3 regions of the Fictibacillus sp. 23RED33 genome follow, and region 1 is predicted to be linked to each of the others. Evidence: riboswitches for the same ligand, from Rfam matches in the RefSeq annotation. Region 1 holds a riboswitch; each other region holds the start of a gene.
The links. Region 1 has a riboswitch for cobalamin ahead of IHV09_RS14975 (acyl-CoA thioesterase). Riboswitches for the same ligand answer to the same signal wherever they lie in the genome.
Positions count from the first base shown of each region.

Region 1 (10,891 bases):
TTTAATCGGATGTCTTCTCGCTTTACCGGTAATGTCGAAGCGAGGACATAACCCCAATCCACACCCGTCTTGTTAGAGAAATTATGAAAAGGAATTGTGAAAAGTCCACATTCTTTTAACGTCTTTTCGATGCTCCACATATATTCTGGCATCAGGTTGACGGTTGAACAAGCAATGGATACAACACCACCCGGGTTTAAGTGTTCTTTTAATTGATGATAAAACTCTAAAGAAAACAATTGGGATAGACTTGGACATCTTTCAGTCGGTTCTGGTATGTCTACAATGATCACATCCCACGTTTCTAGGCTTTCTTCTACAAAATGTCTGCCATCTTCAATCACCGTTCTCACTCTGTGATGATTTAATGAACCCTCATTGAATGTAACTAAACGATCGAAGTTCTTTCCAAGATCCATCATCTCCGCATCAACATCTACAGCGATAATTTCCTCAACGTTCTCATAACGCAAAACCTCTCGCACACTGATTCCGCCTCCGCCACCGATGATTAAGATGCGTTTAGTCTCTTTCGCTGCGGCCATCGGAACATGTACGATCACTTCTGCATACTCATTTTCATCTTGTTTCGTGCCAAACATGATTTCACCATTGCTGTAGACCCATACTTCTCCTGAGACATCGATTAGTGCAATTCTTTGTGTCAACGTTTTGAACGTCTGAATCAGTTTGAAGTCTCTTTCGGGTCTCTGACCATCATTTATATAGAGTTTAAGTGAGCCACTTCCCAAAAACCTCCAATATAAATAACCACCCGCTTCTATTATAAAAACTGCGGCTGCACCGATCGCTAGCCACATGAGTTCATCCACTATAAACACTCCTTATTTTTCAACGAGCTATATGCTCATTCTTATTCATGCATCGGACATGTGGTGTTTAAATCTTTGTGTATAAACAAAATTTAGGCGTGTGCATATACTAATGCGACAATCATTTTTTTGGAGGTTATCTTGATGAGCTATATGAACCCACAACAACAGCAACAAGACACCGGACAACAGCAGAGTGATGGGCAGCAGCAAGCACTTCAACTATCTCTTCAACTCATTAGAGAAGCTGTTGCTGGCGAAAGGGAAGATGAATTATTTTACGACTATTTAATTTCTGAGGCACCCACAAACGAACAAAAATTAATCATCGCATCTATTCGAGATGATGAGAAAAGGCATAACAAACTCTTTAGAATGATCTACAAAGATCTTACCGGCCAAGAAGTTCCACCAATGAACGGAGAAGAGTTTCAGAAACCGAAAACCTATAAAGACGGACTTGTAAAAGCGCTGTTTGGCGAACTTGCTGCCGTAGAGAAATATCGCGTTATTCGCCAAGGACTTCCTAATACGTATTATCGAGATATTCTCTTTAACATCATTACAGATGAGATCAAGCACAGCGCTAAGTACAACTATTTATTCACGTTAAACAGTACATCAAGTGCTCCTCGTTCTTTTCATCAAGAACACAGAATGCCTCAAACGGAGAGCTTAGCAGACCAATGGGTTTCGTACATTGATCCGTTAGTACAAAGAGCATTAAAAGAGACCGAAGAAGGCATTAACTTAACTCATCTCTATCAGGAATTTATTTTATCTGGTGTTCTTGTTGGTCAAGGATTTACACCTCAACAAGCTATTGAACAGGTAGAAGAGTGGGAAAAAACAGGAGAGTCTCAGCTGTTGAAAAAGAGCAAGATGATGGGAAACCAAGGAAGATAGGAGAAGAGAGGGATGGAATCTACACAAACATTTTCAAAGCCTTTTATTGGCGATCAATTTCCGGAGATGACGGTTCATACAACCCTTGGGGAACTTGTCCTCCCAACAAGCTATCAAGGTCATTGGTTTGTCCTCTTTAGCCATCCGGGTGACTTTACACCCGTATGCACAACAGAGTTTGTTGCGTTTCAAAAGCTCATGCCTGAGTTTAAAAAGCTCAACACTTACTTAATCGGATTATCTGTAGAACAAGTATACTCACACTTAAAATGGATCGAATGGATACAGCAGAATTTAAAAGTAGAGATTACTTTTCCGATCATCGCGGATAGTCTAGGCCGGATTGCTACTAGACTAGGAATGATACACCCTACGATGGGAACAAGAACAGTACGGAGTGTTTATATCGTAGATCCGACAGGCAAGATTCGTCTTATCCTTACGTATCCTGAAAATGTTGGCCGTAATATCAACGAGATCCTAAGAGCGGTTAAGGCGCTGCAGACAGCAGATAGAAATAAAGCAGCAACACCTGCAAACTGGCCGAAAAACGAGCTTGTTGGAGACCGTCTTATCGTTCCTCCAGCTGCCACAGTACAAGAAGCTAAAAAACGGGCAGAACAAGCACAAGCAGGAGAGATCGAGTGCTACGATTGGTGGTTATGTACAAAGCCTCTTCATGATAGATAAAGAGAGCAGCCTTTGATTAGGCTGCTCTCTTTATCTCCACACATTCTCTATGCCGTTTTAATTTTAACGATAAAATAATAATATTTATACATCACCACAAGAATCAAAATCACTCTTGCGATCATACTGTCTGTAAGGATAAAAGTAATCAAGATCATCGAATCTGAAAACAGGCTGATCATGATCTTTTTCTTTTTAGTGAGCGAACGATTCCTAACAAAATCATCTAGATGTTTTTTATAAATGTCGGTTCCTTTAAACCACACTTCAAACTTTTTTGAACCTTTTACGAAGAAATAAGATGCCAATAATAAAAGAGGTGTGGTAGGAAGCAACGGCAAGACGATACCGATAACGCCTAAACCTAGGAAAAAGAACCCCAATGCTACAAATATGATATTTTTAATTTTCATTGGGATTCTCACTTCCTTTTCCTTTTAAAATAGGTTTATTTGTATACATTGTTGCTTTTGTTAGTTGTTGGTTTCCGCTCCAGGTTGCACGCTTTCCACGGGGCGAACGGTGAGCCTCCTGCCGCTTTGCGCCATTAGGAGTCTCCATCTGACCGCTTCAAAGTTGTCTCTTTGCTCCTGCGTCTACAAGTTTATGCTAGAAAGTGGACTTCCTCGTCGCATGCCTTGCGAGAAGCTTCTCATGTAGCAGGCAGGCAACCTTCCGCTACAACCAACTTACAAAGAAGAAAGAAAAAAACTACAACTATAACTTTTAAAGAAACCTTAAATTTTGTTTACATTTTTATATAACAAACGCCTTTCTTTCCTTAGTGGAGCACCTTTAAAGAGTGCTTCTTCCTCTTCTGTCTCAGGAATGACACTCGGTACCGGAAACGGCTTACCGTTTTGATCAATGGCCACCATCGTTAAGATTGACGTGGTGTTCAACGTCATGTTCCCCGTCTCTAGATTTTGACACTCCACTTTTACGTATACTTCCATAGACGTTCTTCCCGTTGAGATCACTACACCTTCTAATATGAGGATGTCTCCCACTTTAGCTGACGATAAGAAGTTTACATTATCAATGGATGCGGTGACAACCACTTTCTTGCTGTGCTTCATGGCGGCAATCGCTGCGATTTCATCAATGTACGATAAAACGGTACCACCGAATATCGTTCCCATGTGATTCGTGTCAGGCGGCAATACCAACTTTGTTTGAATCGTTCTTGAGATGTTTGCTGATAACTGCTGTTCCATACCATACCCTCTTTTCTGAAGCTTGAAAGCTCCTCTTATTTTGAGGGAGTTAGTGAACAAAGAAAAATACCCATCACGAAAGACGGGTACGTAAGAATAAATAACAGAAAGAATGATCTATTAAATACCCCTCGTCCTATCTTCCCAACTCCCGAAGAAGATCAACGCTATAAAGATGGCAGGTCTCCTGACTCGTGCATCAGCCTACTCTAAGCCCTTCCCGTCAGATAGACAGTGGTTTTGCTTATTTCGTCAGCACTTACAGTTGCGGGTACAGTCCTGGCCTCACACCAGATTCCCTATTAAGTCTGCAACAGACACCATAATTATCGGATCTTATGAAATTTTGAATCTATCTTATTGTACCACTAACAATTTTTACTTTTTACAAAACCTTTTAGTCTTCTTCATATCACGTTTAAAATCTCCTGCTATTCTTATCTCAAAAGACTGGGGAGGTTTTCTAATGATACGTCCAACAGCATTAATCCTTACAGCTAACTATGGCAGCGGTCATGTTCAAGTGGCTAATGTCCTCGCTGAAGAAATGAAGAGTAAAGGATTTCAACCTGTCATATCTGATTTATTTGGTGAAGCTCACCCCATCATGTCCCAAGTTACGCAATCCATATTTATCAAAAGCTTTTCACACGGCTCTTCTTTTTATAAATGGTTTTATTATGGAACAAACAAATTGAATGCCAATACGATTACACAATTCTCTCGTTATTTAGGAAGAAAAAGATTTCTAGAATTGATTAAAGAACATCAACCCCGTTTTGTAATAACAACCTTTCCCCTTCACGCTGCGCCATTTCTTATTAAAAAATCACGGTTTAACATCCCCATCTATACCGTGATCACTGATTATTTCGCTCATCCATTTTGGATCAATCCAGCGATTGATCATTATTTTGTTGCATCTGATTCAGTCAAAAACGGACTGATCAAACATGGTGTGGCAGAAAATAGAATTACTGTTAGCGGTATTCCCATTCGTTCAGACTTTTATCGCCCAATTCATAAAGAGAAAGTGTTTACTAAATACGGAGTTACGCCAAGTAAACGTGTCGTGACGATCCTAGCTGGTGCTCAAGGTGTGCTAAGGAATGTTAAGGTTCTTACTCAGCTTTTATTAAAAGATCCTTCTCTGCGAGTAATTGTAGTATGTGGCAAGAATAAAACGTTGTATGAGAAATTAACACCACTAGCCGAACAACATCCAGGTTCATTCCGATTATTCGGTTACGTAGACGAACTTCATGAAGTCTTAAAGATTTCACATTGCGTAGTAACCAAGCCAGGTGGCATCTCCATTACTGAAGCTGCTGCTGTAAGAGTGCCACTTATTCTATATAAGCCCGTTCCTGGCCAAGAAGGAGAAAATGCTAAGTATTTTGAAGAAAAAGGTGCTGCAATAGTTGTTCATACCGCAGACGAAATTGTGGAGAATGTTCAGAGGCTATTTAATAACGAAGCTTTATTATGTAACATGCAGAAAAGTTTAGAACTCATTCATAAATCTCACTCTTCCTCATTGATTGCTGATTATGCTGTTGAAGATATACAACAGCTAACTCAAATTACACGTTAAGTAGCTATTGATGGATATAGCTTCTGATAAAACTGGGCGGGGTTTGCGACTACTATCTTGAGAAATTTTTGAAATAATACTAGAAATTTCGGATTTATTCCGGCGAGTTTTGGTCATAAACCGGCGAGTCGTCACACTTCGACAAGACACACTAGCCCTATACCTCCTACCTCAACATAGCAGTGCAAACTTAACTTATTCGCGCACTCCAAAAAATAAACTGGCAGAATCGCTATCATCAGCGTTTCTGCCAGTTTTAAAACTTTAATCTTCCTTAGCACAGTCTTCCGCAATGGCCCGAAGGTCTGCATAGAAAAAATCATCATTGCATAAAGGGGAATGTTCCTTTTTATTATCATAGCTCTCAACGATTTCCTTCAATTCACCCGTATCACCTTTTGCATTGATGATCTCTACTAACTCATTCATTCCGTCTGATGTTTCTTCATCGATTCGTTCCTCATTCTTATCCTTCATATCTATCCCTCCTATACGTTTTTAGCTTCTCCACTCAGGAAAATTTTACACAGAACAAAAAAGTCCCTAACCTATGTCAGGGACTTCAATGGTTATTATTATCTTAGAAATAAATTAGCTTACTGAAATAGCATCTGTTTCTTTGTTGCTGTTATTGGTCCCTCTGTTTTTCACGATCTCTGCATAACGGTATGCGCTATCTTTCCAGATTCGCTCCTGAGAATCAAAATCTACGTAGATGATTCCAAATCGTTTGTCATAGCCGAAGCTCCACTCAAAGTTATCCATCAGAGACCATAGGTAGTACCCTTCAATATTCATGCCTTCATCGTTCAGATCAGAAACCGCTTGAAGATGCTTTTCGATATAATCCACACGGCCAGAGTCGTGGACGCGTCCGTTCTCTAGCACGTCATCAAAGGCTGCACCATTCTCGGTAATATAGATAGGAAGATCCGTATACTCCTGTCTCAATCTTCTGATCAGATCTTTAAATTCTTCTGGCGCTATGTCCCATCCCATGCCGGTCTTTTCATAATCAGAATGAGCCCCTCTATGTAAGAAGTCATTCGCTGCAGAGAACTCAACAATCCCTCGGCTATAATAGTTGATGCCAAAGAAATCACAAGACGTTGAGATGATTTCCATATCCCCTGCTTTAATAAAATCATACGAATGAACGTATTTAGAGAACAGGTTCATCATATCAACAGGGTACTGCCCTTTGAAAACAGGATCTAAGAACCAGCGATTGGAATAACCGTCAGCATTATTCGCTGCAAGCTGATCGTTCGCAGAATCTGTTTTTGCATAGATCGGTGACAGGTTTAACGTAATACCGATCGGCGTTTTGGATTGAAGCTCGTTCTTTAAATATTGTACAGCTTTTCCGTGAGAAAGAAGCATGTGGTGTACCGCTTTAACAGCTTCGTCCATGTTCGTATGTCCTGGCGCATGAAATCCTTGATGATAACCTAAGAAACCAGCACACCACGGCTCGTTATGCGTAATCCAAGAATCCACCTCTGCATCAAGCTCTTGGAAGCAAACTTTTGCTAACTCCATAAACCAATCGACTGACTCACGGTTTACCCATCCGCCTTCTTCATGGGCCCATAGTGGGAGGTCCCAGTGGTAAAGCGTAATCGCAGGTTTGATTCCTTCTTCACGTAAACGCTGCGTTAATTTCTTGTAGAAGTCCATTCCCTCTGCATTCAAAACACCCTTTTCAGGAAAAATACGAGGCCAGGAAACTGAGAAGCGATACGTTTCTACGCCAAGCTTCTTAATCTGCTGAATATCTTCTTCAAATCGGTAGTAATGATCACACGCTATGCTTCCATTATGCTGTTGATATACTTTTCCAGGCGTATCACAGAACGTATCCCAGATTGAAAGTGTTCTGCCTCCTTCAAGACGAGCTCCCTCAATTTGATAAGAAGATGTTGCTGTACCAAACACGAATGACTTATTAAAATGCATAACTGTTTCTCTCCTCTATTCTTTGATAGAACCTGCTGAAATGCTGTTAACGATATATTTTGATAAAAATAGGAACGCTACCATGATCGGCACCACGGAGATCGCGATACCTAAATACATAGACCCCAAGTTTTGAGCCACTTGTGAACCTTTTAAGAAGCCCATCAACACAGGAAGCGTGAACTTTTCAGGTGAGAATAATACAACTAACGGCATGATGTAGTTGTTCCACGACCCGATAAACGTAAAGATAGACATGGTCGCGATCGCTGGCATCATGATTGGAATCGCGATCGTATGAAAGATTTTAAATTCACTTGCTCCATCAATTCGTGCCGCCTCAATCAAACTTGGATGCAGCGTTGTTAAAATGTACTGGCGCAGGAAGAACACCACGAAAGGACTCGCTGCTGCGGGAATGATTAATGGAATATACGTATCCAATATCCCTAAGTTCTTACAAAGCTCATAAAAGCCGATCAACCCTAACTGGCCTGGGACCATCATCATCACTAACATGAAAACGAACATCGCATTCTTGCCCTTAAACACGTAGAACGCAAAACCATAAGCCGTTAATGCTGAAAAGTAACCCGACAATAATGTCACGAGAACGGAAATGATTAAGCTGTTCTTAAAACCCGCCCAAATATTGATATAGCTCATCATCGTTTGATAGTTTTCAACGATTGCACTACCTGGAAGCAAGGTGAAGCCTGAAAGAATTGCTTCATTTGAGCGTGTGGCGTTAACAAGCATCATTAAGAACGGAATGAAACACACGATTGCCATAACGATCAATACGGTATAGATCAGAATTTTTGGTATGCTGACTTTTCGCTTCGGTTTTGTTTCTATAACACTTTTCTTTTCAACAGAATTTGAAAGGCTATTATCTACCGCTGTTTTTCCTATCATGCTTTACACCTGCCTTGGTTGTTTACGTTCTTTCCCATACATCCCTTTGAAAATGAAAGCAGAGAAGATGAGCGTTATAACAAATAGCCCGTATGCGACTGCTGCAGCATATCCGTAATTGTTATACTTGAAGGCTTGATTGTATAAATAGAGCACCATCGTATTTAACGAGCCATCTGGTGATCCTATTCCATCTGTTAAAAGCATCGGTAGATCAAACAATTGAAGACCTCCAATGAGCGAGGTAATCATGATATAAAGCAGGATAGGCTTCAATAGCGGAATCGTAATCTTAGAAAACGTCTGCCAGCGATTTGCACCATCGATCAATGCTGCTTCGTAGTAGTCTTTCGATATACCTGATACGCCTGCCATCACAACGATAAAAGAGTGCCCAAACCACATCCACGTTAAAATCAATGAGATCGATAACTGTGCACTCGTTGGTTCGTTAAGCCAGTTGATCGGATCTGAAATGATTCCTACCTTCATCAACATCATGTTTAATGAACCGTGCTGCCAATCTAGTAAAATCCCGAATAATAGAGCAACCGAACTGATCGTAATTAAATTTGGTAGATAAAAGATCGCTCGAAAGAATGCGATACCTTTTAATTTCACTCTCATATCTGAAAAGATCATAGCCAGGATAAGAGCAAGTCCCATTTGAAGTGCGAAGTTCACACCCCATATCTTCCATGTGTTAAAAAAAGCTTCAACAAAATATGTGTCTGTAAGGAGTCGTTTATAGTTTGCTAAACCTACTAACTGTGCTTCACCACTGCCTGTATAATTTGTAAAGCTATAATAAAAGGTTAGGGCGACGGGATATATACTGAACACTAAGAAGACGAGCCAAAACGGAGCAATAAAAAAATAGCCATAACGGTTTAAATTTTTCATCTCTCCTCCCCCTTTCAATAGATAGGTCAGTGGCGAGAAAAAGTTTCCCGCCACCGTCCATAAAACTTATTTTTTCGGTACTTTGATGTCTGGATAAGCATTTTGTGCTTTTTGATAAAATTCTTTAATCGCTTCTTTTTTAGATTTCTTACCTGTTACATATTGCTGAACGGCATTTCCGTAAAGCGTATCTAGCTGCTGATCGTACTTCGTCACGATCCCAGGTGTAATCTTAGTAGATTGATCCAGGAAGAATTGATAGTTGTTCTGTCCACCTAAGAATTTGTCGCTAAAGTCATCTTTAATTGTCTCTGTTACAGGTAGATAAGAAAGGACATCACCTGTTTCTTTACTCCAAGATGTTAAGAACTCATCGTCTTGTGTCATCATTTTCACAAATTTATAAGCAAGTTCCTTATTATCCGATTTGTTGTATACACCAAGCCATGTTCCACCCCAGAAATAAGGACTCGGACCACTCGTTACCGCCCAGTCACCAACAGATTCCTTAACATTGGTTTTCAGGACGCTATGTAATCCCCATGTAGGAAGAACATATGAAAACACTTGCGTTTCTTTTTCCTTGCCACCCTCTTTTACCTTGATCGGCTTATCCATGCCTTCGAACCAAGATGGTGACCATTCAGGTGCTAGAGCAGTGTATTGATTATCACGAAGCTTTTTCGAGTAATCCATGTACTCCATTTTTTCTTCCGTTAACTGAAGCTCATTCTTGTCGTTTACCCAAGGCTGTGGATTGTCACCTTGTGTGAACCAGCGGATCGCACCTTCATCTGGGAACATGCTATAGCCTTTTGACTTCATCTTTTCTGCTACTTCAAACACCTTATCCATAGAGCTCATCATTTCACCAACTTGAGTTGGATCGTCTGTTCCTAATACTTCCTTTGCAATGCTTCGCTTATAATAGATGCCTCCTGGCGTTGTTTGCCAAGAAAGAGCGCGTACATCGCCATCTTTATCTTTACCAAGGTCAAATACATAAGGTACATACTTATCAGAAAGCTTATCTGCGTTATAAGGCTTTTCAGATAAGTTCTCCCAATAGCCTGCATCAACCCATTGTTTTAAGAATGCAATCTCGCCCGTGAAAACGTCAGGAGCTCCAACACCACTCTCAAGTACTGGCTTTAACTTTGTCGGGTAGTCAGCGATCGGAACAATCGTTAACTCCACTTTTACGCCGTTCTTTTCCTCAAATGTTTTGATCGGTTTCTTTAATTCATCTGTAAACGACCAGATTCTTAGATCAACATCTTTCTTGCCATTACCAGATGTTTTCGAATCGCTTGAACAACCTGCAAATAATCCCACCAACAAAATCGATACCAAAAAGATACTTAACTTCCTTTTCATGTATAAACCCCTTCCTTCTTTAAAATTTATAGAGCGAAAGCGGTTTCGTTTTGTTTCAAAATAAATATTCGAAACCGCTTTCGAATTATCCTAAAAAAATTTTTATTTTTTTTGTGAGCATGATTCTCGAATGATTAGTTCGACTGGAATACGTTTGGATGTGATCAGTTTTTTCTTTTGGATAATTTGTTTCATCAACAACTTTGCTGCTTGGTATCCAATCATATCCGTATCTTGCTTAATCGTCGTTAACTTCGGTGTAATGTATGCTGCCATTTCAATATCATCATAACCGATGATTGAAATATCTTCGGGTACAGATAAACCCTTCTCTTTTATGGCCTCAATTGCACCGATAGCCATATGATCTCCTGCAACAAATACCGCTGTAGGTACATCATCTAACATCAACAGCTTTTCCATGGCCGCTTTGCCTTCACCGATTGAGAACAATCCACCATTGATAAGGTAGCCTTCATGAATCGGCAGGTTCA
Region 1 covers NZ_JACZDX010000004.1:85,854-96,744, reverse strand. The annotation lists gene IHV09_RS14995 (spermidine synthase) at 1-833, opposite strand, end outside; gene IHV09_RS14990 (ferritin-like domain-containing protein) at 978-1,739, shown strand; gene IHV09_RS14985 (peroxiredoxin) at 1,752-2,429, shown strand; gene IHV09_RS14980 (YbaN family protein) at 2,477-2,842, opposite strand; gene IHV09_RS14975 (acyl-CoA thioesterase) at 3,167-3,646, opposite strand; cobalamin riboswitch at 3,807-3,986, opposite strand; gene IHV09_RS14970 (MGDG synthase family glycosyltransferase) at 4,113-5,240, shown strand; gene IHV09_RS14965 (hypothetical protein) at 5,505-5,717, opposite strand; gene IHV09_RS14960 (GH1 family beta-glucosidase) at 5,832-7,199, opposite strand; gene IHV09_RS14955 (carbohydrate ABC transporter permease) at 7,215-7,991, opposite strand; gene IHV09_RS14950 (carbohydrate ABC transporter permease) at 8,121-9,020, opposite strand; gene IHV09_RS14945 (ABC transporter substrate-binding protein) at 9,087-10,397, opposite strand; gene IHV09_RS14940 (LacI family DNA-binding transcriptional regulator) at 10,500-10,891, opposite strand, start outside.

Region 2 (10,891 bases), on a different contig from region 1:
GCAAAAGCAATGATTCCTGTGAGGAAAAAGATGTGAATGTAAGAGAGAGAGCCAAATATTTTATCGTTGATTCCACCATCATCTAATGATTGCTCGGGCAACCTCTTCTTTAACTGAATCGATAAAAAAGGAAGAAACAATCCTGTACTAAGTGCAAGCAGCCATTCGTTTACTGAGAGATCAATGTCATTTAGCACCCAAGGAAATGAAACATTAAAGAAGAATGCAAGAGCTAACGCAGCTATCATAAATAAACTTTGTGAAAAATAGACGTTCAACAAAAGTTCTTTCGGTGTAATCTGATCGATCCAATTGTTTTTTACAGATTTCCTCATCCTTTAGTTGTACACTTCCTGTCTTAAAAGTCGTTTTAGTTCATCTTCCCATAATTCATAAGAAGTGTTAAATGACGCTTGTTTTCCATAAAAATGCGAAAGATCTGTTTCACAATGACCACAGCACATTGAATTTGGTTCAGGTACGGGTTCTCCGAAATATTTCAGCAGTCCGCTTCGTTTACATTCATTATTCGTTGCCCACTTTTCAATCGCCTTTAATGATTCTATTTTATCAGCTTTTCTGCTCTCAATCGTGAATTTTATTTTTGAAATCAACGCATTTTTTTCGTGGACATCAAGATTTTCTTTATGTAGAACGCCTGCTTTTTTCAAGTGATATTCCATGAATCTTTGACCCGTTTCAGAGAGTCCCACAAGTTTCAGTTTTTCTGCATACGTAGTCCCTCTTAACTGAATGTGGTCGGAAAACAAATAATCAACTTGTACAGAATCAGGCAGTTCTTGATCAATAAAATGGTATGGTATCTCAAGATCAGCTGGATGATACAATAGGACGGCAACAGATGGTTCCGTGTCTCTGCCAGCTCTGCCGATTTCCTGAATATAGCCTTCGATCATAGACGGTGTGTGAAAATGAATTACAAATCTGATGTCCGATTTATTAATTCCCATTCCAAAAGCATTCGTACAAACAATGATGTTCAGCTGGGACTCTAAAAACTGTTTTTGAACAAGAAGTCTTTCATCAGCATTCATGCCTCCATGATAAAAAGCGACCTCTTCTATTTCATGATCTTGAAATCTTTTTACTAGCAGTTCTGCAGCATTCCTTGTATTCGTATAAATAATACCTGGTCCTTTAAGCTGCTGAACTAGATTTACCGCTCGCCCCACTTTTTGATCATGATCATCAAAGCATTCAACAAAGATAGATATGTTCGGACGGTTCACACTATGAATATGTATCTCTGCGTTCTTCATGTCTAGGTGATGAAGGATATCGTTCTGTACTTTATGTGTTGCCGTTGCTGTTAATGCGAGGCAAATAGGATCCCCCATCGCTTTCTTCATATCAGCTAACTCTAAATAAAATGGACGAAACTCATGACCCCATTGTGAGATACAATGGGCTTCATCTACTACGAATAACGACCAACTAACTGACAACAGGATAGAACGGATGTAAGAGTTTTGAAGGATTTCAGGACTCACAAAAACAAACTGATAATCTTGTATTCTTTTTAATATGGATTGTTTCTCACTTTGATCTAAAAAGCTGTTGAGAGCGATCGTCCTCTTAAAACCAGCTTGTTTAAACTGATCTACTTGGTCTTCCATCAATGACACCAAAGGAGAAATGATGAGTGCTCTTCCTTTTAAAAGATGTGCGGCCATCTGATAGATTAATGTTTTTCCTGTTCCAGTCGGCAGCATACCTAACACATCATGACCTGAAAGCAAGTCAGTTATGATCTCTTTTTGTCCAGATCTAAACGATGAAAATCCGTATAACTCTTTAAGCGTTGCTTCCAGTTGCATGTTTTCCACCCTCTTTTGCGAGTACTAGCCTGATTTGAAAATACGAAAGATGAGGAAAGGCATCTTTAAACGGCCGAAGCTTTGTTTCATTCGTCTTACTGTAATATTCTTTCACTTTCAAAAACTCTGTATCACTAATGTAAGGGGTAATCGGAAAATCTTGCACTTCTCTTGCGATCTCTACAAGATGATCTTCTAGAGTACTCAATTTCAGATTTCTAACGATCATGATGTCCTCTAGAGGTTTATTGTTATTTAGCATTTTAAAAGTTAAAGATGCTGATCTAGTTAATGCCGGAGCTTCAGTAAATGAGCCTATTAGAGAGTGCAACATCGGAAAATTCATCTTTTCACTAGCTATCTTGTGTATGAAAGCGTGCAAAATCGCCCTGAAACGGAGTACAGTCTCTTCTTGACTCATGCCCTTTATCCGAGATAATTGCTCGAAGGTACTTCCGATCCTATTGTAGCCAGACAGTTTCTTAACAAATAGATCAGCAATTTGAGTATCATGTTCTAACAACACTCGAGATAATTCACGATAAAGTTTTTCCGCTTGAATTTTTCTCTCTGACTCTGATCTAGGAAACACAGATTTAACTTTTTGTATCACCGAGAAGTCCCTTACAACTGGTGAATAATTAAAATGACCATATAGAGCATTGGAGAGAGCTTGTACATATAACGTGATAGCTTGCCAGCATGTAGACTCTATCGATGCATATTTTAATCCATTTAAATGATTTAAGAATGATAATCTATCATTCTCACGCACAAGAAGTTGTTCACCCTTTTCAGTAAGGGTGTAAACATGATCTTCAGATTCCTTCATATATTCTTCATTTATCAGGCTTTCGATTGATTCAGTAAAAGTGTCATGGGCCATCCCCTTGAAAGCGGCATAATAACGTTCTATACCAAACCATTGACTGTCGGACAAAGATTGCGCCGTTTTCTTACCTGTCACCATATAATAGACGCCTGAGCTTTTTCTACTACCATTTACTTTTCGAAAGATATCTAATAAAACGACATGACAAATATCTATAATAAATCACCACACTTTATCATATAATCTATCTTATCAGATTTAAGGAAATTTAAGAGTAAAAGTGTTATATTAAGAGGAAGATTGGGAATAAAAGATATGACGAGGTCCTAATTTTCTATTGAAATGTAGAGGGATACTTATTACAATATGATTAGTAGACCCTTAATTTAAAATGGCTAAATATGTAAGTCGGTATTTTTTCAATTCCTTAGGAGGTATTCATTATGCCAAAGTATACGATTGTTGACAAAGAAACTTGTATCGCATGTGGAGCATGCGGAGCTGCAGCACCAGACATTTACGATTATGACGATGAAGGAATTGCGTTTGTAACTCTAGACGATAACCAAGGAATCGTTGAAATTCCAGATGTATTGTTAGAAGATATGCAAGATGCGTTCGAAGGCTGTCCTACAGATTCCATCAAAGTATCTGAAGAGTCATTCGATGGTGATGCATTAAAATTCGAATAGTTGTAATCTTACCAGGAACCCTCTTTCATTAGAGGGTTTTTATTTATTTTATTAAGGATGATTCTCATTGTCAATTAGTTTTCTTCATTTTTGAAACCGCTATCTTAAAAATCATAGTTGTACCTATCGTCAGAATGTGATAAATTATCAAAATATTGATGCTATTCATAAAGATAGACAAGGGGTGGAACTGTGACAGCAACCGTATTAGTCTGTGATGGAATAACGAGTGAAGGTGTTGAACCGTTAGTAAAACTTGAAGGTGTTGAGCTGATCTTCGGAAAACTTGATGAAGTTACTCAACCAGAAAACATTCAAGGAATCATGGTAAGAAGTGCTACAAAGATTACTGAAGATGTATTGAATCAGTTGCCCGCACTTCAAATCATTGCACGAGCTGGAGTTGGAGTAGATAATATCGATCTGAACGCAGCGACAAAAAGAGGTGTGCTCGTCGTAAATGCACCTGAAGGAAACACCATTTCAACAGCGGAACACACTTGGGCCATGATGATGGCATTAGTCCGCAACATTCCACAAGCCAATCAATCTGTAAAACAAGGTGAATGGAACCGCAAAAAGTATACGGGCCAAGAACTCTATCAAAAAACGCTCGGTATCGTCGGCATGGGTAGAATCGGCTCTGAACTTGCAAAGCGCGCGAAAAGTTTCTCCATGAACGTACTTGTTTTTGACCCTTATTTTCCGAAAGAAAAACAAAAAGAACTATCCGTTACTTCTGTTGATCTCGATACGTTAATCCAGCAGAGTGACGTTATCACCGTTCATACCCCGCTTACAAAAGATACCCATAAACTATTAAATCTTGATAACTTAAAATATGCTAAAAAAGGTGCGTTTATCTTAAACTGTGCTCGTGGAGGCATCATCGATGAGGATGCTCTTCTACACTACTTAGATAACGAACATCTATCTGGCTGCGCTCTTGACGTTTTCGAACAAGAACCTCCCGTTAGCCGCTCTTTAGTCGATCATCCTAAAGTGATCGTTACACCTCATATCGCTGCATCCACCGTACAAGCACAAAAGAATGTAGCTTACATGGCGAGCGATGAGATCCGATCTCATTTTTTACATCAACCTTTAAAACACGCGGTGAACTTCCCTTCACTATCAAAAGATACGTATGAGAAACTGATTGCTTATTATGACTTCTCAAATCTTCTTGGTTCGTTTACGACTCAGTTCTTTAAAGAACCTGTTTCAGAGATTTCGATCGGTTATGGCGGATCATTATCGGAAACCGATACAACATCACTTACTCGCAGCTTTTTGTGTGGCTTCTTAAAAACAAGATTAGACCGGCCGGTAAACGATGTAAACAGTATGGTGGCTGCAAAGGAACAAGGAATCGTAATCGGTGAAAAACATGGGACAGATGATCATGGTTATCCAAATATCATTCATGTAAAGGTTACAGGTCTGAACACAACGTTCACTCTTTCTGCGACACTTGTTAAAGGCTTTGGTGGCCGAATCATTAAATTGAACGGGTATACGGTTGATTTTGTACCACAAGGATCTCTTCTTTACATCGAACATCGTGACACACCAGGTATTATCGGAAAAGTAGGAGCTTTTTTAGGAGAACGCAACATAAATATCGCAACGATGCACGTTGGACGAAAATCAGCTGGCGGTGAAGCCATGATGGTACTTACATTTGACACGCAACTTCCAGAATCTACTCAGAAAGAGCTCAGAAGCATTGAGGATCTTCTTGTGTGCAAACCTTTAGATCTATAGAAAAGCAAAAAGCTCTGCAATTCATGATGATATACTCCCCTTACAGTAAACAGATTTTTATTTTTAATCTGTCTACCTTTAGGGGAGCATATCAGATTGCAGAGCTTTCTTTATGTGTTTATTATCCTAAATCTACTTCTTTTCTCTCCCCACTTTGAAAAGTCATCAGCTTTTTGTAACCGATCTCTTTTGCAAGCTTTATAGTCGCCTCATAATTCTCTCCAACTTGGTGCGGTTCATGAGCATCTGAAGAGAGTACGATCGGTATCCCCTTTTTATAGCAAAGAGACAGAAGTTCAGGTTCTGGATAGATTCGTCCTACAGGTTTTCTTAGACCTGCAGATGAGATCTCTACACATGTTTTTGAGTCTTTTAACGCATCTGTAATGCGCTCATACTGTTCTAAAAGAAATTCTTGATCAGTCGGAACATATTTAAAGATCTTGACTAGATCGATATGTCCAACAATGTCAAATAGGTTTGATTCTGCAAGTGTTACAATTTGATCATAATACGAACGATACGTTTCATAAAGATCACGACGGTCCCATTCTTTTCGGTATTCTGCAAGGTCTATCCCAAAATCATCGACCCAATGCACAGATCCGACCACGTAATCGAATGGATAGGATTTTATAAATGCTTCCATCTCAGCATGCCGTCCCGGCGTATAATCCATTTCAATCGACATGCGGACGTCCATTCCTAAATGATCTGCACGCTTAAACAGATTTACATAATCGTCCATCTTGTAAAAACGTCTTTCTTCCATCCATGGTTTTGATACGATGTTTTTTGTTTCATAAAAGTGATAAGCGTGTTCAGAAATCCCAAACTCTTGTATTCCCTTCTCTTTTGCGGTGTCTACAAATTGTTTTAGATAATCGATCGTCAATGTCCCTTTTTCGAGATGAGAATGGTAATCTGTTAGCATATTAATCTCCTTTTTAAAACGTTTTACCATATGTACCATGAAATCCTTGTTCGTTCAAGTGTTTATGCTCCCAACTTCCCTCCTATAAATAAGACGCTTAAGCACATCATCAAAAAAATCACAGCAAAAAAACGGTTCAGATAGTCTCGCATTTTGTCCTCCTAGGTAAAAGTAAATCAACTTTATCATCCTATTCAGCTTTTCAACTTTTTGAACCGGTTTTTAAAGAAAAGGCTCAACTAAAGTTCATTGTTGAGTTTTCGCTTTGGGAACTTACTAAATCTGCTCTATAAACATCATTCTTATCTAATGAGGCAGGATAATGAACTCGAATAAAGAAGTTTGATAAAGAAAATAACTACAAAAGGGATGTAGAGCATATGGACATACTACTCTGGATCACGATTGGTTTTATAACAATTGGATTTGTTGTTCTTACTTCTATGAAAAAAGATATGGAAAGTAAGCTCGCGTTTATTACAGGAAAAATGGAAAACGAGGAAACTTCAGCAAAAGCTAAATCCATCATTTGGTGGATCGTAAGTGCCACAGCTTGGGGAATAGTGAGTATACTTCTTATTGTTTGGTGTTTTCATCATAACTTTGGGTAATTGTTAGCTTCTATACAGAATATCACGAAACAGAACTTCCAAATGATACGAAGTTCTGTTTTTTTTTCAACATTAAACTTTAAGAGAGCTAAAAAAGCTCCCTATTCAAAGGCAGCTTTTTGACTTCCATCTTTATTAATATAATTTTCCATCACATAGAGAAGTGGTTTGTAAAGTACGATGAAGAACACCACGTTACCAATCGCATGATTTAGATCAAATGGGAGGCTCGCCAAGTAATACGGCCAGAATTTCTGCATGATGATTCCACCAAAGAGAACAGACATGATGAAACCAAACAAAAAGCCACAGAATCCTGCATAGATCGGGAGCAACAGCCAAGGTATGTTATGTCTGTATTTGCCTAAATATGCGCTCATAACGGCTATCAATCCCCAGGCAAACATCTGACCGAACGTCCACAGACCATGCCCTAGAAAAAGATTTGTTGTTATCGTGCTTAATATAGCAAGTAACAACCCTTGCACAGGACCGAGTACGAATGAAGCAAGAATGAGTATCGTCGTATTCGGCTGAACATTGGGTATCATTGAGAAGGTGATTCTGCCTACTGTTAATATAGCAGCAAGTAAGGCAATGATCGTAATTCGTTTGACTGTCAGCTTATTCATATTTGTGAAGATCAAATTCTACGACATCGCCAGGTTTTAACGTAATATCCTTAGCACCCTTCATCGCTTCTTCACCGTTTACAGAAAAGAACCAAGATGTTTTGTCCTGTTCGCTTCCAGCCACTCCTTCAATACTGCTTATAAAAGCACCATCGTATTGTGTCTCAATCTTAAAGTTATCTTGCATCACGTCCATGATCGTCACATCTTTTGCGATATCGATTTTCTTTTCCTTAACTTTTTCTTTGCCGTTATCTTTTGTAATCTGAACCGTTACTTGTTCTTTCTTCGTTTCTTCTTGTTTCGGCTGATCAGCTTTTTCTTTCGTTTCAGTCGTTCCACAGCCCACCAACATCATCATCATTGTTGCTAATACTAAAAGTAATTTCTTCATGATTAACCTCTTTCTGTTATAAAAACACTTTGTTTGATACTAAATTTACTTCACGCAACTAAAAAAATCCCCTTCGGCTACGAAGGAGATTAATAGTATACAGGCAGAAAACAGCAACCGGCCCCGGTACTGTTAAACACCCCCCTATCCTCGTAGGTCATGTCATGTAACAAACAGGCAGGTCTCCTGGCTCTTGATCATCGTCTCCTAACACCTTCCCGTTTTCACAGTGGCGATATTATAGGATTCTCACAATTACAGTGGCGGGACCGCAACGGCATCTAACCGTTTTCCCTATTAAGCTCGTCCAACAAAGGACTGCACCTGTTTAACACGTATGAAATTTTATGAAATCACAATTCCTATTATAAACATATTGGAGAAATTTGTGAAATCCTTTTTTAAAACTGCTATTGTTCCTTATGAAACAAGATTAATCGGGACGTATTGCTAATTTATTTCAACGTTCGCGGAATAACGAAAGAAAATGTCGTGCCTTCATTATTCTTGCTGTGAACGCTGATCTGACCACCATGTGCTTCTACGATGTTTCTTGCTATGGCAAGCCCAAGACCCGTTCCACCTGATTTCCCTCTTGTTCTTGCTTTGTCCCCTTTATAAAAGCGTTCGAAAACAAATGGCAGATCTTCTTCTTTTATACCCGTTCCATTATCTTTAACGAAAAACTTCACGTTCTGATCGCTCACTTCTACAATAAGATTTACAAACCCGCCTTGAGAAGTATGACGAATCGCATTGTCGATCAAATTGGTTAAGACTTGCTCAATCCGGTCTGGGTCGATGTCCATCTCCTCTTGCAAACTTTTGAGATTTTTCTTAAATTCTAGATTTAATTGAATCTCTCTGTCTTTAGCAGGCCCTTGAAATTTCCGAACGATTCTTTCTGCGAAAGGAATGATCGGAAGAGAGCTGTAGTGAAGCTTCATGTGACCTGCCTCTAATCTTGCAAGATCGAGGAGTTCGTTAACAAGTCTTCCCATCCGTTTCGATTCGTCTAAGATGATTCCTGCTAGTTCTTTCTTCTCTTCTTCAGATTCTGCAATATCATCTACGATCGCTTCACTATATCCTTGCAGCATAGCGATCGGCGTCTTTAATTCATGTGAAACGTTCGCAACAAAGTCTTCTCTAAGCTTGTCCATTCGTCGTTCTTCTGTCATATCACGAAGTACAGCTACTGCTCCACGAATCATAGATTGGTCATACAGTGGTGTCATAACGACGACCCACGAGCGGCCTTGTATCGCGATCTCTGTCATCTGTTCACTCTCAAGTGCAACAACTTGCCCAAAGAGCTGTTTGACCGTCTCAGGAACGTTTCCGTTGACCTCTGTCTTCATGCCTGATTCGTAATAAAATGCCTGTAGGAATCGATCAGCAGGAGGATTCGTAACCAGTATGTTCATTTTTCTATCAAAGGTGATCACACCATCAGCCATCGAACTTAAAACACTTGTTAACTGTTCTTTTTCTTGATTCAATGCTGTGATATTGTTTTTTAACTGTCTGCCCATACGGTTAAACGTCATGCCAAGTTCGCCGATCTCATCATGCGTTAAAATCGGCACTTTCATATCAAACTCACCTTTTGCTACAGACGTCGCTGCTTCTCTCATCCTTCTTAGTGGTGCCGTAATTCGAGTAGATAAGAAAAACGCAAAGATCGTAGTTAAGATGATCGCGATCCCCGCTGCTAAAAAGATGAGATACTTTGTATGGTTCGTTGTTTTTTCCACATTCTCGATGGATTGATAGACGTAAACGGCTCCTGCATTTTCTCCCGATCCATAAGGTTCACCGTAGATGATCATCGTTTGCATCGTCTCATCATTTTTATTCAGAACGGGAAAATCTCCGTTTACGTAGATCTTTTTTTCACTCTCTGCGACAGTAGATAACTGATCATTCTCTTTGAAAACAGAAACTGGGATATAAGGTGCATCATCGTAAGAATTCTTAGACATAAAGGATTCCTGATTTTCGTCTATGATCATGATAGACATGGAATATGCTTCAGCCATTTCACTTGTGATGCGTATTGCTTCTTCCTTGTTCTCATCGCTTTCCATAATCAACATCACTCGATCAGCCATCTTCGTTAATTGTTCTTTGGCTTGATCATCGTAAAACGATTCAAAAAACTGCGTAAGAAGAATGGTGAGCAGGGTTAAAACGACCGAGACTAATAAAAGTATCGTTATCCAAAGTTTACCAACTACACTTCTCCAGATCATTCATTCCCAACCTCAAATTTATATCCTACTCCCCAAACGGTCGCGATCATGGATGCTGCATCCGGTGAGACTTTGTTAAGCTTTTCTCTAAGTCTTTTCACATGTGTGTCAACTGTTCTAAGATCACCAAAGAATTCATAGTTCCAAACATCTTTTAGCAATTGTTCGCGCGCATAGACTTTATCTGGAGTCTTCGCTAAGTAGTACAACAACTCATATTCTTTCGGTGTTAAGTTGACTTCTTTTCCGCCAGCTGTTACACGGTGAGCATCGTGATCGATCGTAAGGTGCTTAAACACAACAACGTTCTTTGCAACCGTTTCAGTTTGAAGAAACTTCGTCGGTGACGACCTTCTCAACAGTGCTTTTACACGCAGGATGACTTCTCTTGGACTGAACGGCTTCGCGATGTAATCGTCCGTACCTGCTTCGAATCCTTCTATGCGATTAAGCTCTTCTCCTTTAGCTGTCAACATGATTACAGGAGTCGCTTTCTTTTCTCTTAACTTTTCACAAACCTCGATGCCATCCATACCAGGAAGCATAAGGTCGAGCAATATGAGATCAAAATTGATGGATACTGCCATCTGTAGCGCATCCTCACCGTTTTCGGCTTCATGAACTTCGTAGTTCTCTCGCTCTAGATACATCGTTAATAGTTTTCGAATTCTTTCTTCATCATCAACAACTAGAATTTTAGCTTCTGTATCCATATTCAATCCTCCACATAAAATCAGTTAAACAAGATTTTTTCCTGTCTCTATCATACATGAAACCAAGTACACTAAACAAACCGGACATGCTGTCTATCTATTTTCTTTTAAGTATGTATCAAAGTTGTTTCTTAAAAGTAGTTGATTTCCGTTTCAGGTGCTCGCTTTCCGCGGGGCAGGCGGTGAGCCACATTCGTTCGTTTCACTCTTAAGTGTCTCACCT
Region 2 covers NZ_JACZDX010000003.1:178,361-189,251, forward strand. The annotation lists gene IHV09_RS12710 (CPBP family intramembrane glutamic endopeptidase) at 1-335, opposite strand, end outside; gene IHV09_RS12715 (RecQ family ATP-dependent DNA helicase) at 339-1,838, opposite strand; gene IHV09_RS12720 (helix-turn-helix domain-containing protein) at 1,816-2,808, opposite strand; gene IHV09_RS12725 (ferredoxin) at 3,114-3,362, shown strand; gene serA (phosphoglycerate dehydrogenase) at 3,555-5,129, shown strand; gene IHV09_RS12735 (histidinol-phosphatase) at 5,251-6,063, opposite strand; gene IHV09_RS12740 (hypothetical protein) at 6,444-6,674, shown strand; gene IHV09_RS12745 (ECF transporter S component) at 6,776-7,306, opposite strand; gene IHV09_RS12750 (DUF4430 domain-containing protein) at 7,299-7,700, opposite strand; cobalamin riboswitch at 7,860-8,043, opposite strand; gene IHV09_RS12755 (ATP-binding protein) at 8,156-9,955, opposite strand; gene IHV09_RS12760 (response regulator transcription factor) at 9,952-10,668, opposite strand.
Region 2: another riboswitch for cobalamin. It lies ahead of IHV09_RS12750 (DUF4430 domain-containing protein); the one in region 1 lies ahead of IHV09_RS14975 (acyl-CoA thioesterase).

Region 3 (10,891 bases), on a different contig from region 1:
TCAATCGATGTAGATCGGGTATAATACGTAGTCTTCAATCCTTTTTTAAAGCTGAGCATATGCAAGTGCAACAGATCCTTTGCCTTTATATTGTGATTGACATAAAGATTAAACGAAATGGACTGATCCACGTGTCTCTGCCTAGCTGCGTTCTGTTCAATACTCCATGTTTGATCGATTAAGAACGCAGATTTATAAAACCAAGTTGTGTCTGCATTCAAGTCAGGAGCGGTTACAGGTATTTTGTAATTCTTTTTTTCTTCAGAATAGAATTTTTTAAATATAGGATCTACACTCGGTGTCGAATTTGCGATGATCGACGTTGATGAATTCGGTGCAACCGCAATGAGGTATCCATTCCTTAAGCCGTGCATATTAACTCGTTTTTTTAGACTACTCCATTCTTCAGAGGAATAGTTACGCTTCGAAAAGTAGTTTCCTGTTTCCCAATCTGAACCTGAAAATGCCGGATATCTTCCCTTTTCTCTCGCAAGCTCACAACTAGCGTTGATTACATGAAAATTAATAATTTCATAAAGGTTATCAGCGTACGAAACAGCTTCTTCACTTTCCCACTTGATTCCCTCTTTTGCTAAAAGGTGGTGCCATCCAAACGTACCTACACCGACCGCACGATATTTCTTATTTGTAAGTTCTGCTTGAGGTACATCTATGCGATTTAGATCAATAACGTTATCTAGCATTCGGATTTGAATATCAATGACTCTCTTTAATACTTGATCATTGATCACTTTAGCAAGAGAAAGAGATGACAGATTACAGACGACAAAGTCTCCTGGCGTTTTTCTGATAACAATTTCTCCATCCTCTGCCTCCTCTGAAGTGACAACCGTTGCAGACATGTTTTGCATAATCTCTGTACACAGATTAGATGCATAGACCATCCCTTTGTGAGAATTCGGATTTAAGCGGTTTACAGTATCTCGATAGAACATGAACGGTGTTCCGGTTTCAAGTTGCGACTTCATGATCCGTTTCATGATCTCAATAGCAGGAATGGATTTTTTTGAAAGTCTCTCATCCTCTACACAATCAGCATATTTTTCTCTAAAGCTTCCTGACCCAACCGTTTCATCATAGAAATCTTCTAACGAATAGCCTTTGATTCTTCTTACCTCATGAGGATCGAACAGATACCAATCCTCTCGTTTTTCCACGCGCTCCATGAAAAGATCTGGCAGACACACACCTGTAAAAAGGTCATGCGTTCTCATTCGTTCATCACCATTGTTTAACTTTGCATCTAAAAACTCCAAGATGTCTTTATGCCAAATATCCAGGTAGACTGCAATCGCGCCTTGTCTCTGTCCAAGCTGATCTACAGAAACGGCCGTGTTATTTAACTGCTTCATCCACGGTATTACACCTGATGAGTTTCCTTTGAATCCTTTTATGTCAGAACCTCTTGCTCTAATCTTACCGAGATAGATACCAAGTCCGCCGCCACCTTTCGAAACAGTTGCAGCATCTGTATTAGAATCAAAGATCCCTCTTAAACTATCGTCGATCGTATCAATAAAACAAGAACTAAGCTGCCCATAACTCTTGCCTGCATTCGCTAAAGTCGGGGTGGCAACCGTCATATAAAGGTTCGAGAGAGCCCAGTATGCTTCTTCGACTAATTGAAGTCTATTCGATGGATTCTCGTCTCTCATTAAAAACAACGCGATCAGCATCCAGCGTTCTTGTGGCAATTCATAAATTTCGTGATTGAACCCTTTTGCCAAATATCGATCAGCAAGCGTTTTGAGTCCGATGTATGTAAATAGCTTATCTCTCGTAGGGTCTATCATGTTTTCAGCATTCTCCAACTCTTCCTTAGAGTACGCAGATAGAATGGTATCATCATAGATATTCAAACTTACTAACTTAGAGATCAAGCCATAAAGGTTCGTATATGGACGTTTTTCTGCTTCAGCACGATTGATCATGACTTCTTCATATAATTCCTTTAAATAGATTTGCGATGCCACAAATGTCCACTGTGGCTCTTCTGCATTTAATCCATTTAAAGCTTCCATGATTAACTGTCTGTAAAGTGAACTTGACACTCCTGTATGAGTTTCCATTTTCTCAGCATTTTTTAGAAAAGTTTCAGCTTGTATGTTCGGAAAATTTTCGACACAACTCCTTAACCACTCCCCGAGTAAAGAGTTTTCAGTTGTCATTTTCATATTAAATACACTCCCTAGTCATAATAAAAACCCTCTTCCATCAGGAAGAGGGTGAAAGAATGACGTGTATTTCGACGGACAATCGTCCGCATAAAACAGCCGCTGTTCTTTCTCCCAATCCCCGAGGAAAAGAAAATAGGAGTCTTCAGGCAGGTCTACTGGCTTTTGCTTCTTCCTACTTTGGGCCTTCCCATACAGCAGTCATTATAAATAACTGATCCGTACAGTGGCTATTCCATTTCGTCCACAATTACAGTTGCGGGGACAGCTTCGGCATTGCACCGAATTCCCTTTTCAGCCGGATATTCCGGCACCTGAATTCTCCATATATAGGTTTGTACTATATACTTTGACACTAAATATAGTGAATGTCAATAAATTATCTATCGTTTATTGTGCGACATATCCTCCGTCGATCACAATCGCTTGCCCTGTAACACCTTTCGCATTCTCACTTGAAAGAAAGAGTGCGTAATCTGCAATTTCCTGAACATCTAACAATCTTTTTTGTGGAACAAGAGGATAGATTACTTCTTCCAAAACTTTTTCTAACTCTACGTTTCTCGTTTTCGCCAGATCTTCTAATTGCCCTCTTACAAGAGGTGTGTCAACATATCCAGGACAAACCGCATTTACCGTTATTCCATGTGATGCACCTTCTAAGGCAGCCACCTTTGTTAAACCAATAACTCCATGCTTCGCACTGTTGTAAGCAGATTTCCCCGCAAAACCTACAAGCCCATTTATGGACGCCATGTTGATGATGCGTCCGAACCGTTGTTTCTTCATGATTGGAAACACATGTTTAGTTGCTATAAATGGAGCGGTAAGCATGACACTGATTAATTGCTGGAATTTCTCAGTCGGGAATTCTTCAAGTGGAGATACATACTGCAATCCTGCATTGTTGATGAGCACATCGATGCGTCCGAATTGTTTCAGTGTTTCGTCCAACGCTTTTGTTATATCTTCCTCCGTGGTCACATTACAGCCAAGTCCGATTGCTTCAAGACCATCTTGAGCCAACAGTTGTGCAGATTCCTTTGCTTTCTCATCATTCAAATCACTGATCACGACTTTTGCTCCTTGTTCAGCAAAAGCCTTTGCTAACTGCAAACCGATTCCACTGGCTGCTCCTGTAATAAAAACAACTTTCCCCTCAACAAACGCTCTCATGGAATTATTACTCCTTTTTTAGAATAATGGTTTAAACGATACCAAATCCGTAATACAAACCAATGATTACAAACACGGCTATCGTTTTAATGATCGTCATAGCAAAAATATCGATATATGCCTGTTTGTGAGTTAAACCTGTAACGGCTAACAACGTAATAACAGCACCGTTGTGAGGGAGTGTATCCATTCCACCACTCGCCATAGAAGCAACACGGTGAAGTACTTCTGTATCAATTCCTAGTTTGTCTGCTTGTGCGATATACGTTTCACTCATCGTTGCGAGTGCAATACTCATCCCGCCAGACGCTGATCCTGTAATACCTGCTAACGTCGTAGTCGTAACCGCTTCATTGATCAACGGGTCTTTAATCGTATTCGACATCGCTGAGTTTACTGCAGTAAAGCCAGGAAGTGCTGCGATCACACCACCAAATCCATACTCTGATGCTGTATTTAATGTTGCCAGTAACGCTCCGCCAATGGATAGATTAATTCCTTTATTAAAGTTGTTTTTAATTCTCTTGAAAGAGAACAAAAGAACTGTAACGATACCAATGATCAAAGCTCCTTCAACTGCCCATACAGCAGCAAGTGATGGGATCTGAATCTCAGGCACGTTCTTCATACCAATAGCAGAAAAATCAAACGTCTTACCGTAATACTGTGGAATTAAGACGGTGAACCATTTATTGAACACTCCTACTAGAATAAGCGGAAGAATCGCTATGAAAGCATTTGGTAGATTTTCAGAATCTAGCTTTTCAGGCTCATTGGTATGTCCTGTTCCGTATCCTTCACCTTTTGCAGCCGCTTGTCTACGTCTCCACTCAAGGTAGATCATACCCAATATGAAAACAAACAGTCCTCCGATAAACCCGAGCCACGGTGCAGCCCATGTTGTTGTTCCGAAGAAAGATGTAGGAATTATATTTTGAATTTGCGGACTCCCTGGAAAAGCGTCCATTGTAAAAGTAAAAGCACCTAACGCAATCGTACCCGGTATGAGTCTTTTAGGAATATCAGCAAGTTTAAAAAGTTCAGATGCAAACGGGTAGAGAGCAAAAGCAACAACAAACAGAGAGACCCCACCATACGTTAAAATTGCCCCAACAAGTACGATTGCAAGCATTGCTCTAGCAGGTCCGATCAGTTTGATGACAAACTGAGTGATTGATTTTGCAAATCCTGACATTTCAATAACTTTCCCGAAAATCGCCCCTAGTAAGAAGACCGGGAAATAGAGTTTAATAAAACCAACCATTTTCTCCATGAACACTCCTGAGAAAAAAGGCAATACGTGACCAGGTTCAGTAAGCAATACAGCAAACAACGCAGCGATCGGCGCGAATAAAATAACGCTGAATCCTCTGTAAGCTACGAACATTAAGAAGAATAAAGCTAATAAAATAATAATAATGTCCATTTTCAAATTCCCCCATTCTATCCATTTAACATTTTTGAAGCGCTTTCATTTTTTTAGCATCATCACCTTTCCATATCATTTACACCCTATAATTCATTTGCAAGTTTCATGCCAACATCAGAACGTATAAGGGGTATACATCACCCTATTATTTTTCCGGAAAAACGGAAAAATAATATCGATACTTAAACTTTGTGATTATAGAAAGTTAGAATATAACATAGATGACACTTGGAAATCTCATTTAATTAATAAAATGAATCATTCCGAAAATCCGGAAGGGTGTTCCGTTTTTTCGGAATAGAAGATTAGATTAACGAATGTTATATTTTTTAATCTTATCATATAGGTTTGTCTTTCCAATGCCTAGATGTTTAGCGACTTGCATAATATCCCCGTTCATCTTCTCTAAATAGTAAGCGATCACATTTTTTTCTGTTTCTTGAAGATGTTCTTTGAGTGTCATCTGCTTCTTATTGATTCCGAGCTTTTCTTTTAGAAAATCCGGAAAAACATCTAACGATAATCTATCACTATGGGTAAGTTGGATGCCTGCCTCAACAAAATTTTTAAGTTCTCTCGCATTGCCTGGCCAGCTGTATTCTAAGAATGCTTCTTTTACATCTTGATCAATACTAAGGATTCTTTTACCTGTTTCAGCACAGTTCAATTGGATAAAATTTTCTGCGAGAGGCCATATATCTTCTTTTCTCTCACGAAGCGGAGGTATTTGGATTTGCAGGACATTTATCCGATAAAACAAGTCTTCACGAAACTTATTCTCATTGATCAATTCTTCTAATGAGCGATTTGTAGCAGCGATCACTCGCACGTTTACTTTTTGGGGTTGAACAGCTCCTACAGGCTCTACTTCTTTTTCCTGAAGGACACGCAGCAATTTTATTTGCATACTTTGAGGAAGGTCCCCAATCTCATCCAAAAATAGAGTGCCTCCGTCTGCAAGTTGAAACTTACCTAATTTCCCGCCTTTTTTTGCTCCTGTAAATGCTCCTTCGGAATAGCCAAATAGCTCAGATTCAAACAAATGCTCTGGCACTGCACCACAATTCAGTTTTATAAAGGGCTTTCCACTTCTTTCACTTAATTGATGAATGCTATGGGCAAGCAACTCTTTTCCTGTTCCGCTCTCTCCGCGGATCAATACGGATAGATCTCCACTGGCAATATTTTTCACATGTTTTTTTACTTTTTGAACTTCTGCTGAAGTTCCCGCAAAATCATTTAGCGTATAAGTGGCACCATTTATTTCTTCCCACTCTTTTTTATAAAAATTGAGTTCATGAAGAAGCGCTTTAATATGAGAGTTCATCCTTTTCCATTGCTCTGTATCCCTAAATATTACAGTTCCTACAGCTCCGATTACTTTTCCTTCATTTAGGATTGGAATACGGTTTGCTATCATGTAGTTCCCTCTAATAAATTGTAGATCCGCAATTTCAACTTTTCCTTGTAAAACATCTTTGTGCATTCTTGTGTTTTCAATAACTTTTGTAACATGCTTTCCTACCACATACTTAGGATTTTCATCTAAAAACTCGCAGTATGTTTTATTCATATACCGGACGATCCCTTCATGATCAACAACGACAATCCATTCATAAGCGCTGTCAATGATCGTCTCTAAAATGTTGTTCTTAAACAATGGATCTTGATCCAACATACACATCACCTAATTCTGTAGAAAAGTAGTAAATCTTTATGGATAATTGTACCGTTTCCTAAAAGAAAAGACAGCACATTGGCTGTCTTTTCATCATTTTTATCTTTTTCTCGCAACGAATAAAATCCGTTCACTTTCCTCAGTCGGCCCATTTTCATTAAAATCAGCTGTGACATCTAAGTGTTCGAATCCGCATTCTTTTAACCAATTACAATAGTCCTCAATAGAAAAAGTTCTTTGTGTATGAAGTTCATCATATCGTTCGTAATGATCCCCATTTTGAATAAAAAATGATAAGTCATGTTCTACACTATTTTGAAGGTCGCCTTGGTAGCACTGCCATATGTAAGAAAGCTTCTCTTCGTTACTTCCGAAGGTTTGTCCAATAAAGATTTCATTGATCTTATGTAAAGAATGTACATCAAAAAGGAGAAGTCCTCCTGTTTTCAGGTGACTACCCGCTGAAAGAAAAGTACGTTTCACATCTTCCTCAGTTAAGATGTAATTAAGCGAATCACATAATATCGTGACGCAATCATATACTCCTAATCCTTCTAACTCTCGCATATCTTGCTGAAAAAGGGAAAGGTTTACCTTTTCAGCTTCAGCTTTTTCCTTAGCGACCATCAACATGTCTGAAGAAAGATCAACCCCGGTAACATCAAAGCCTTCTTTCGCGAGTAGAATCGTCATTGAACCCGTACCACAACCCACATCTAAAAAACGCTTTCCACTTTCTAAATGTTTTGAGGCGGATGTTTTAACAAAGTTAAGCCATTCATCGTATGGAGCATCCTCCATCAACTCATCATATAGATAGGCAAATCGCTGATAACTCATCTATAAGTTTTGTTGTGGGGCAATGATAGGATCTACATCTATCTTATTGGCATCTCCCCATAATTTCTCAAGGTTATAATAACTGCGGTCATCACGATGAAATACATGAACTACGATATTTGCTAAATCGATTAAAACCCATCTTGCATGGTCATAGCCTTCCATTCGGCGAATCTGAATATCATTCTCTATGGCAACATCTTTCAGTTCCCTTGCAATGGCTTGGACTTGTTTCTCAGAATTACCATGACAGATAACAAAGTAATCTGCTACAAGCGAGATTCCTTCCATATCTAACACGGCAATGTTCTCTGCTCTTTTATCATCAGCGGTCTTTACGACCAATTCCATAAGCTCTTTTACGTTCATCCAGTGCACTCCTTCTTATTTTTGTAGTTTAATCTCTTGAAGCAATCCGTTATACGCTTCAAACGTGAGTGGATAGATTTTTTGATTCTGTTTCATTAAAAAAGTGATCGTGTTTTTAACGGCCATCAAACAAGCTTGATCAAGATTATTTTCTGCCATCTCTCTAACACTTTCCACTCCTGGGAACTGACGGTTCGGTTCGATGTAATCTGCTAAAAATATCACTTTTTCAAGCTCAGTCATCGCTCCGTGACCTGTTGTATGGTAATAGATGGCACTTAAAACGTCGCTGTCTGTTACTCCAACTTCTTTTTCAACTAAAAACGCTCCAACAGGTGCATGCAATACTTCATTTCCATAGTACAACAAATCTTGTGAAAGTCCTTCGTTTCGTACGATATCTCTCATTTCTTCTTTTGGCCGAAATTTAGCATAATCATGAAATATGGCGGCGGTTTCTGCTTTTTTAGGATCCACTCCATATTTCTTCGCGAGGGCAAGACTTGTTTCTTCCACTCCTAACGTATGGATAAAACGGTGCTCTGTAAGCTGTTTTTTCACTATTTCAAGTGCTTTAGTTCGTTCCATAAAGGTGGTTCTCCTTTATATGATTCCAGACCTCATCTGAGACATAGTAACGAATATTATGACCGGCACGTGATCGATTACGGATAAATGAGGAAGAGATCTCGATAATAGGTACTTCTACATGCTTTACTCGATACCTCTCCCAATGATGATCAACGGCATATCCCGCACGACCAACACCCGCAAAATCAATAAGGTCTTTCAACTCTTCAATTTTATGCCAGCTGCTTAATGAATGAACCATATCTCCACCCATTATAAAAGTGAAGTTTTCTTGTGGATATTTATCCTTCAAGAGGCGTATCGTATCAATAGTATATGAAGGTCCACTTCTCTCAAACTCAAGCAAAGAAAGGGAAAATTGCTCATTGTTACCAATAGCTTTCTGAACCATTTCGATTCGCTGCATATCAGAGACTTCATTGTCTTTTTCCTTATGAGGGGGCGTAGAGGATGGCATCCACCACACTTCATCTAAATGCAATTGAGTTAATGCCTCTTGAGCAATAAGCAGATGTCCGATATGTGGTGGATTAAACGTGCCTCCAAAAAGTCCAATATGTCTATTCATACCAATGTCACTCCTTAAGGGAGTTGGATGCGTTTTTGATTGACCGATTCTTTGTAGAGTACGATCGTGCTTCCGATCACTTGTACTAACTGAGATTTTGAACCAGAAGAAAGTTGTGACGCTACTGTATCCTTATCATCTTCACAGTTTTGAAGGACGCTAACTTTTATTAGCTCTCTCGCTTCGAGTGCTTCGTCAACCTGCTTGACTAGATTTGAATTAACTCCACCTTTACCAACCTGAAAGATAGGTTGAATATGGTGTGCCTTTGATCGTAAAAAACGTTTTTGTTTACCTGTAAGCATAGTTACCTCCTAAGTTGTTCCATAACGACTTGTTTCATATTATTTGTATCTGGAAAAGTACCTGTCCACTTTTCAAATGCCATAGCTCCTTGCATAACGAGCATAGATACACCATTATCAGTAGTAGCGCCTTTTTCCTCAGCTTCTTTAAGCCATCTTGTTGTTAGCGGATTATATACGATATCACTCACTACTGCGCCTGTCTTCAGCAAGTTAAGGTTAAGCGGAACCGACTCAGTATCTGGGTGCATACCTGCGTTAGTCGTGTTGATTAACACATCAAAACGAGCAAGATTTTCTTCAGCTCTTTGTAAAGACATACCTTCTATACGCTCATCCTTCAAATCTTTTAATAAAGAACGAAGACGTCCTTCTGAACGATTCGCTATCGCCATATATTTTGGCCCTTCTTTACTTAGAGCATAAGCGATAGATCGAGCAGCTCCGCCAGCACCGATCAACAGAACGTTTAGATCTGAAAGCGGCTTTCTGATCTTTTCTTTTAAACTCAGTAAGAATCCCTTACCGTCTGTGTTATATCCAATCAATTTTCCATCTTTATTTACGACTGTGTTAACAGCGCCTATCTCTTTTGCTTCCTCATCAATCTCATCCAAAAATGGAAGAATCGATACTTTGTGAGGGATGGTAATGTTGCATCCTGCATAGTGACTATCTTTCAAAAAATTAACGAACGCCTCTAATTCATCAGAAGGCACACGTTTTTTTTCATATGCTCCAGAAATACCTGTTTGCTGAAATGCGGCCTCTTGCATGACAGGTGATAAGGAATGATCGATTGGATCTCCGATGACAAGTGCTTTAATCATGATGAAAATCTCTCCTTAGATTAAGGATTTTCGAACCGTTACTGCTACACCCTCTGGTGCATAAAAAGCGACCTTCGCACCTGCTTCTGGGAAGGTTACCCAGCCTAATCCAGAGATTACAATATCTGTTTTGCTTTCCTTTATAACAAATTCATAGCGTTTTAGCTTTGGAAAGTTCTCGGTATCTTCAGGTGGTGCTAACATGTCACCAAGATGTTTCTCATAAAGTTCGTCCGCTTTGTCGGTCTTTGTTCGATGAATATTTAAGTGGTTTGAAAAATGGCACACAAATGACTGTTTGCCGCCTTTTATATAATCCATTCTTCCGAGTCCGCCAAAATACAGAGTCTGCAACTCATTCAACTGAAACACCATAGGTTTAATTTCCTTTTTAGGCATGATGATATTCAGTTCTTTTTTAGAAACATAATGTGCCATCTGATGGTGATTTATAATTCCAGGCGTATCGTACATGTGACTTCTTCCATCGAGTGGAATATCAATGAGATCTAAGGTTGTTCCTGGAAAATGAGAAGTTGTGATCAAATCAGCAGCTTCTTCGCCAAATTGTTTGATTAAACGGTTAATGAACGTTGACTTTCCTGTATTTGTACAGCCAACCACGTATACATCTTTTCCTTGGCGATAATAATCAATTGACTCTGCCAACTCTTCAATACCATATCCTTTATCAGCAGAGATCAATTTAACATCAATCGGTTTTAAGCCTAGCTCTTTTGCTTCCTTCTTCATCCAATGAATCACCTTATTCGGATTCACTGATTTTGGAAGCAGATCAAGCTTATTTCCGACAAGAAGGATTGGGTTGTTCCCCGCATAACGGTGGAGTCCCGGCAGCCAGCTTCCATTAAAATCAAAAATATCAACGATCTTTACAACTAACGCATCT
Region 3 covers NZ_JACZDX010000003.1:408,267-419,157, forward strand. The annotation lists gene IHV09_RS13970 (ribonucleoside-diphosphate reductase subunit alpha) at 1-2,195, opposite strand, end outside; cobalamin riboswitch at 2,327-2,528, opposite strand; gene IHV09_RS13975 (3-hydroxybutyrate dehydrogenase) at 2,586-3,371, opposite strand; gene IHV09_RS13980 (GntP family permease) at 3,403-4,797, opposite strand; gene IHV09_RS13985 (sigma-54 interaction domain-containing protein) at 5,111-6,478, opposite strand; gene IHV09_RS13990 (class I SAM-dependent DNA methyltransferase) at 6,578-7,318, opposite strand; gene rsfS (ribosome silencing factor) at 7,319-7,687, opposite strand; gene yqeK (bis(5'-nucleosyl)-tetraphosphatase (symmetrical) YqeK) at 7,703-8,275, opposite strand; gene IHV09_RS14005 (nicotinate-nucleotide adenylyltransferase) at 8,262-8,846, opposite strand; gene yhbY (ribosome assembly RNA-binding protein YhbY) at 8,861-9,151, opposite strand; gene aroE (shikimate dehydrogenase) at 9,154-9,981, opposite strand; gene yqeH (ribosome biogenesis GTPase YqeH) at 9,997-10,891, opposite strand, start outside.
Region 3: another riboswitch for cobalamin. It lies ahead of IHV09_RS13970 (ribonucleoside-diphosphate reductase subunit alpha); the one in region 1 lies ahead of IHV09_RS14975 (acyl-CoA thioesterase).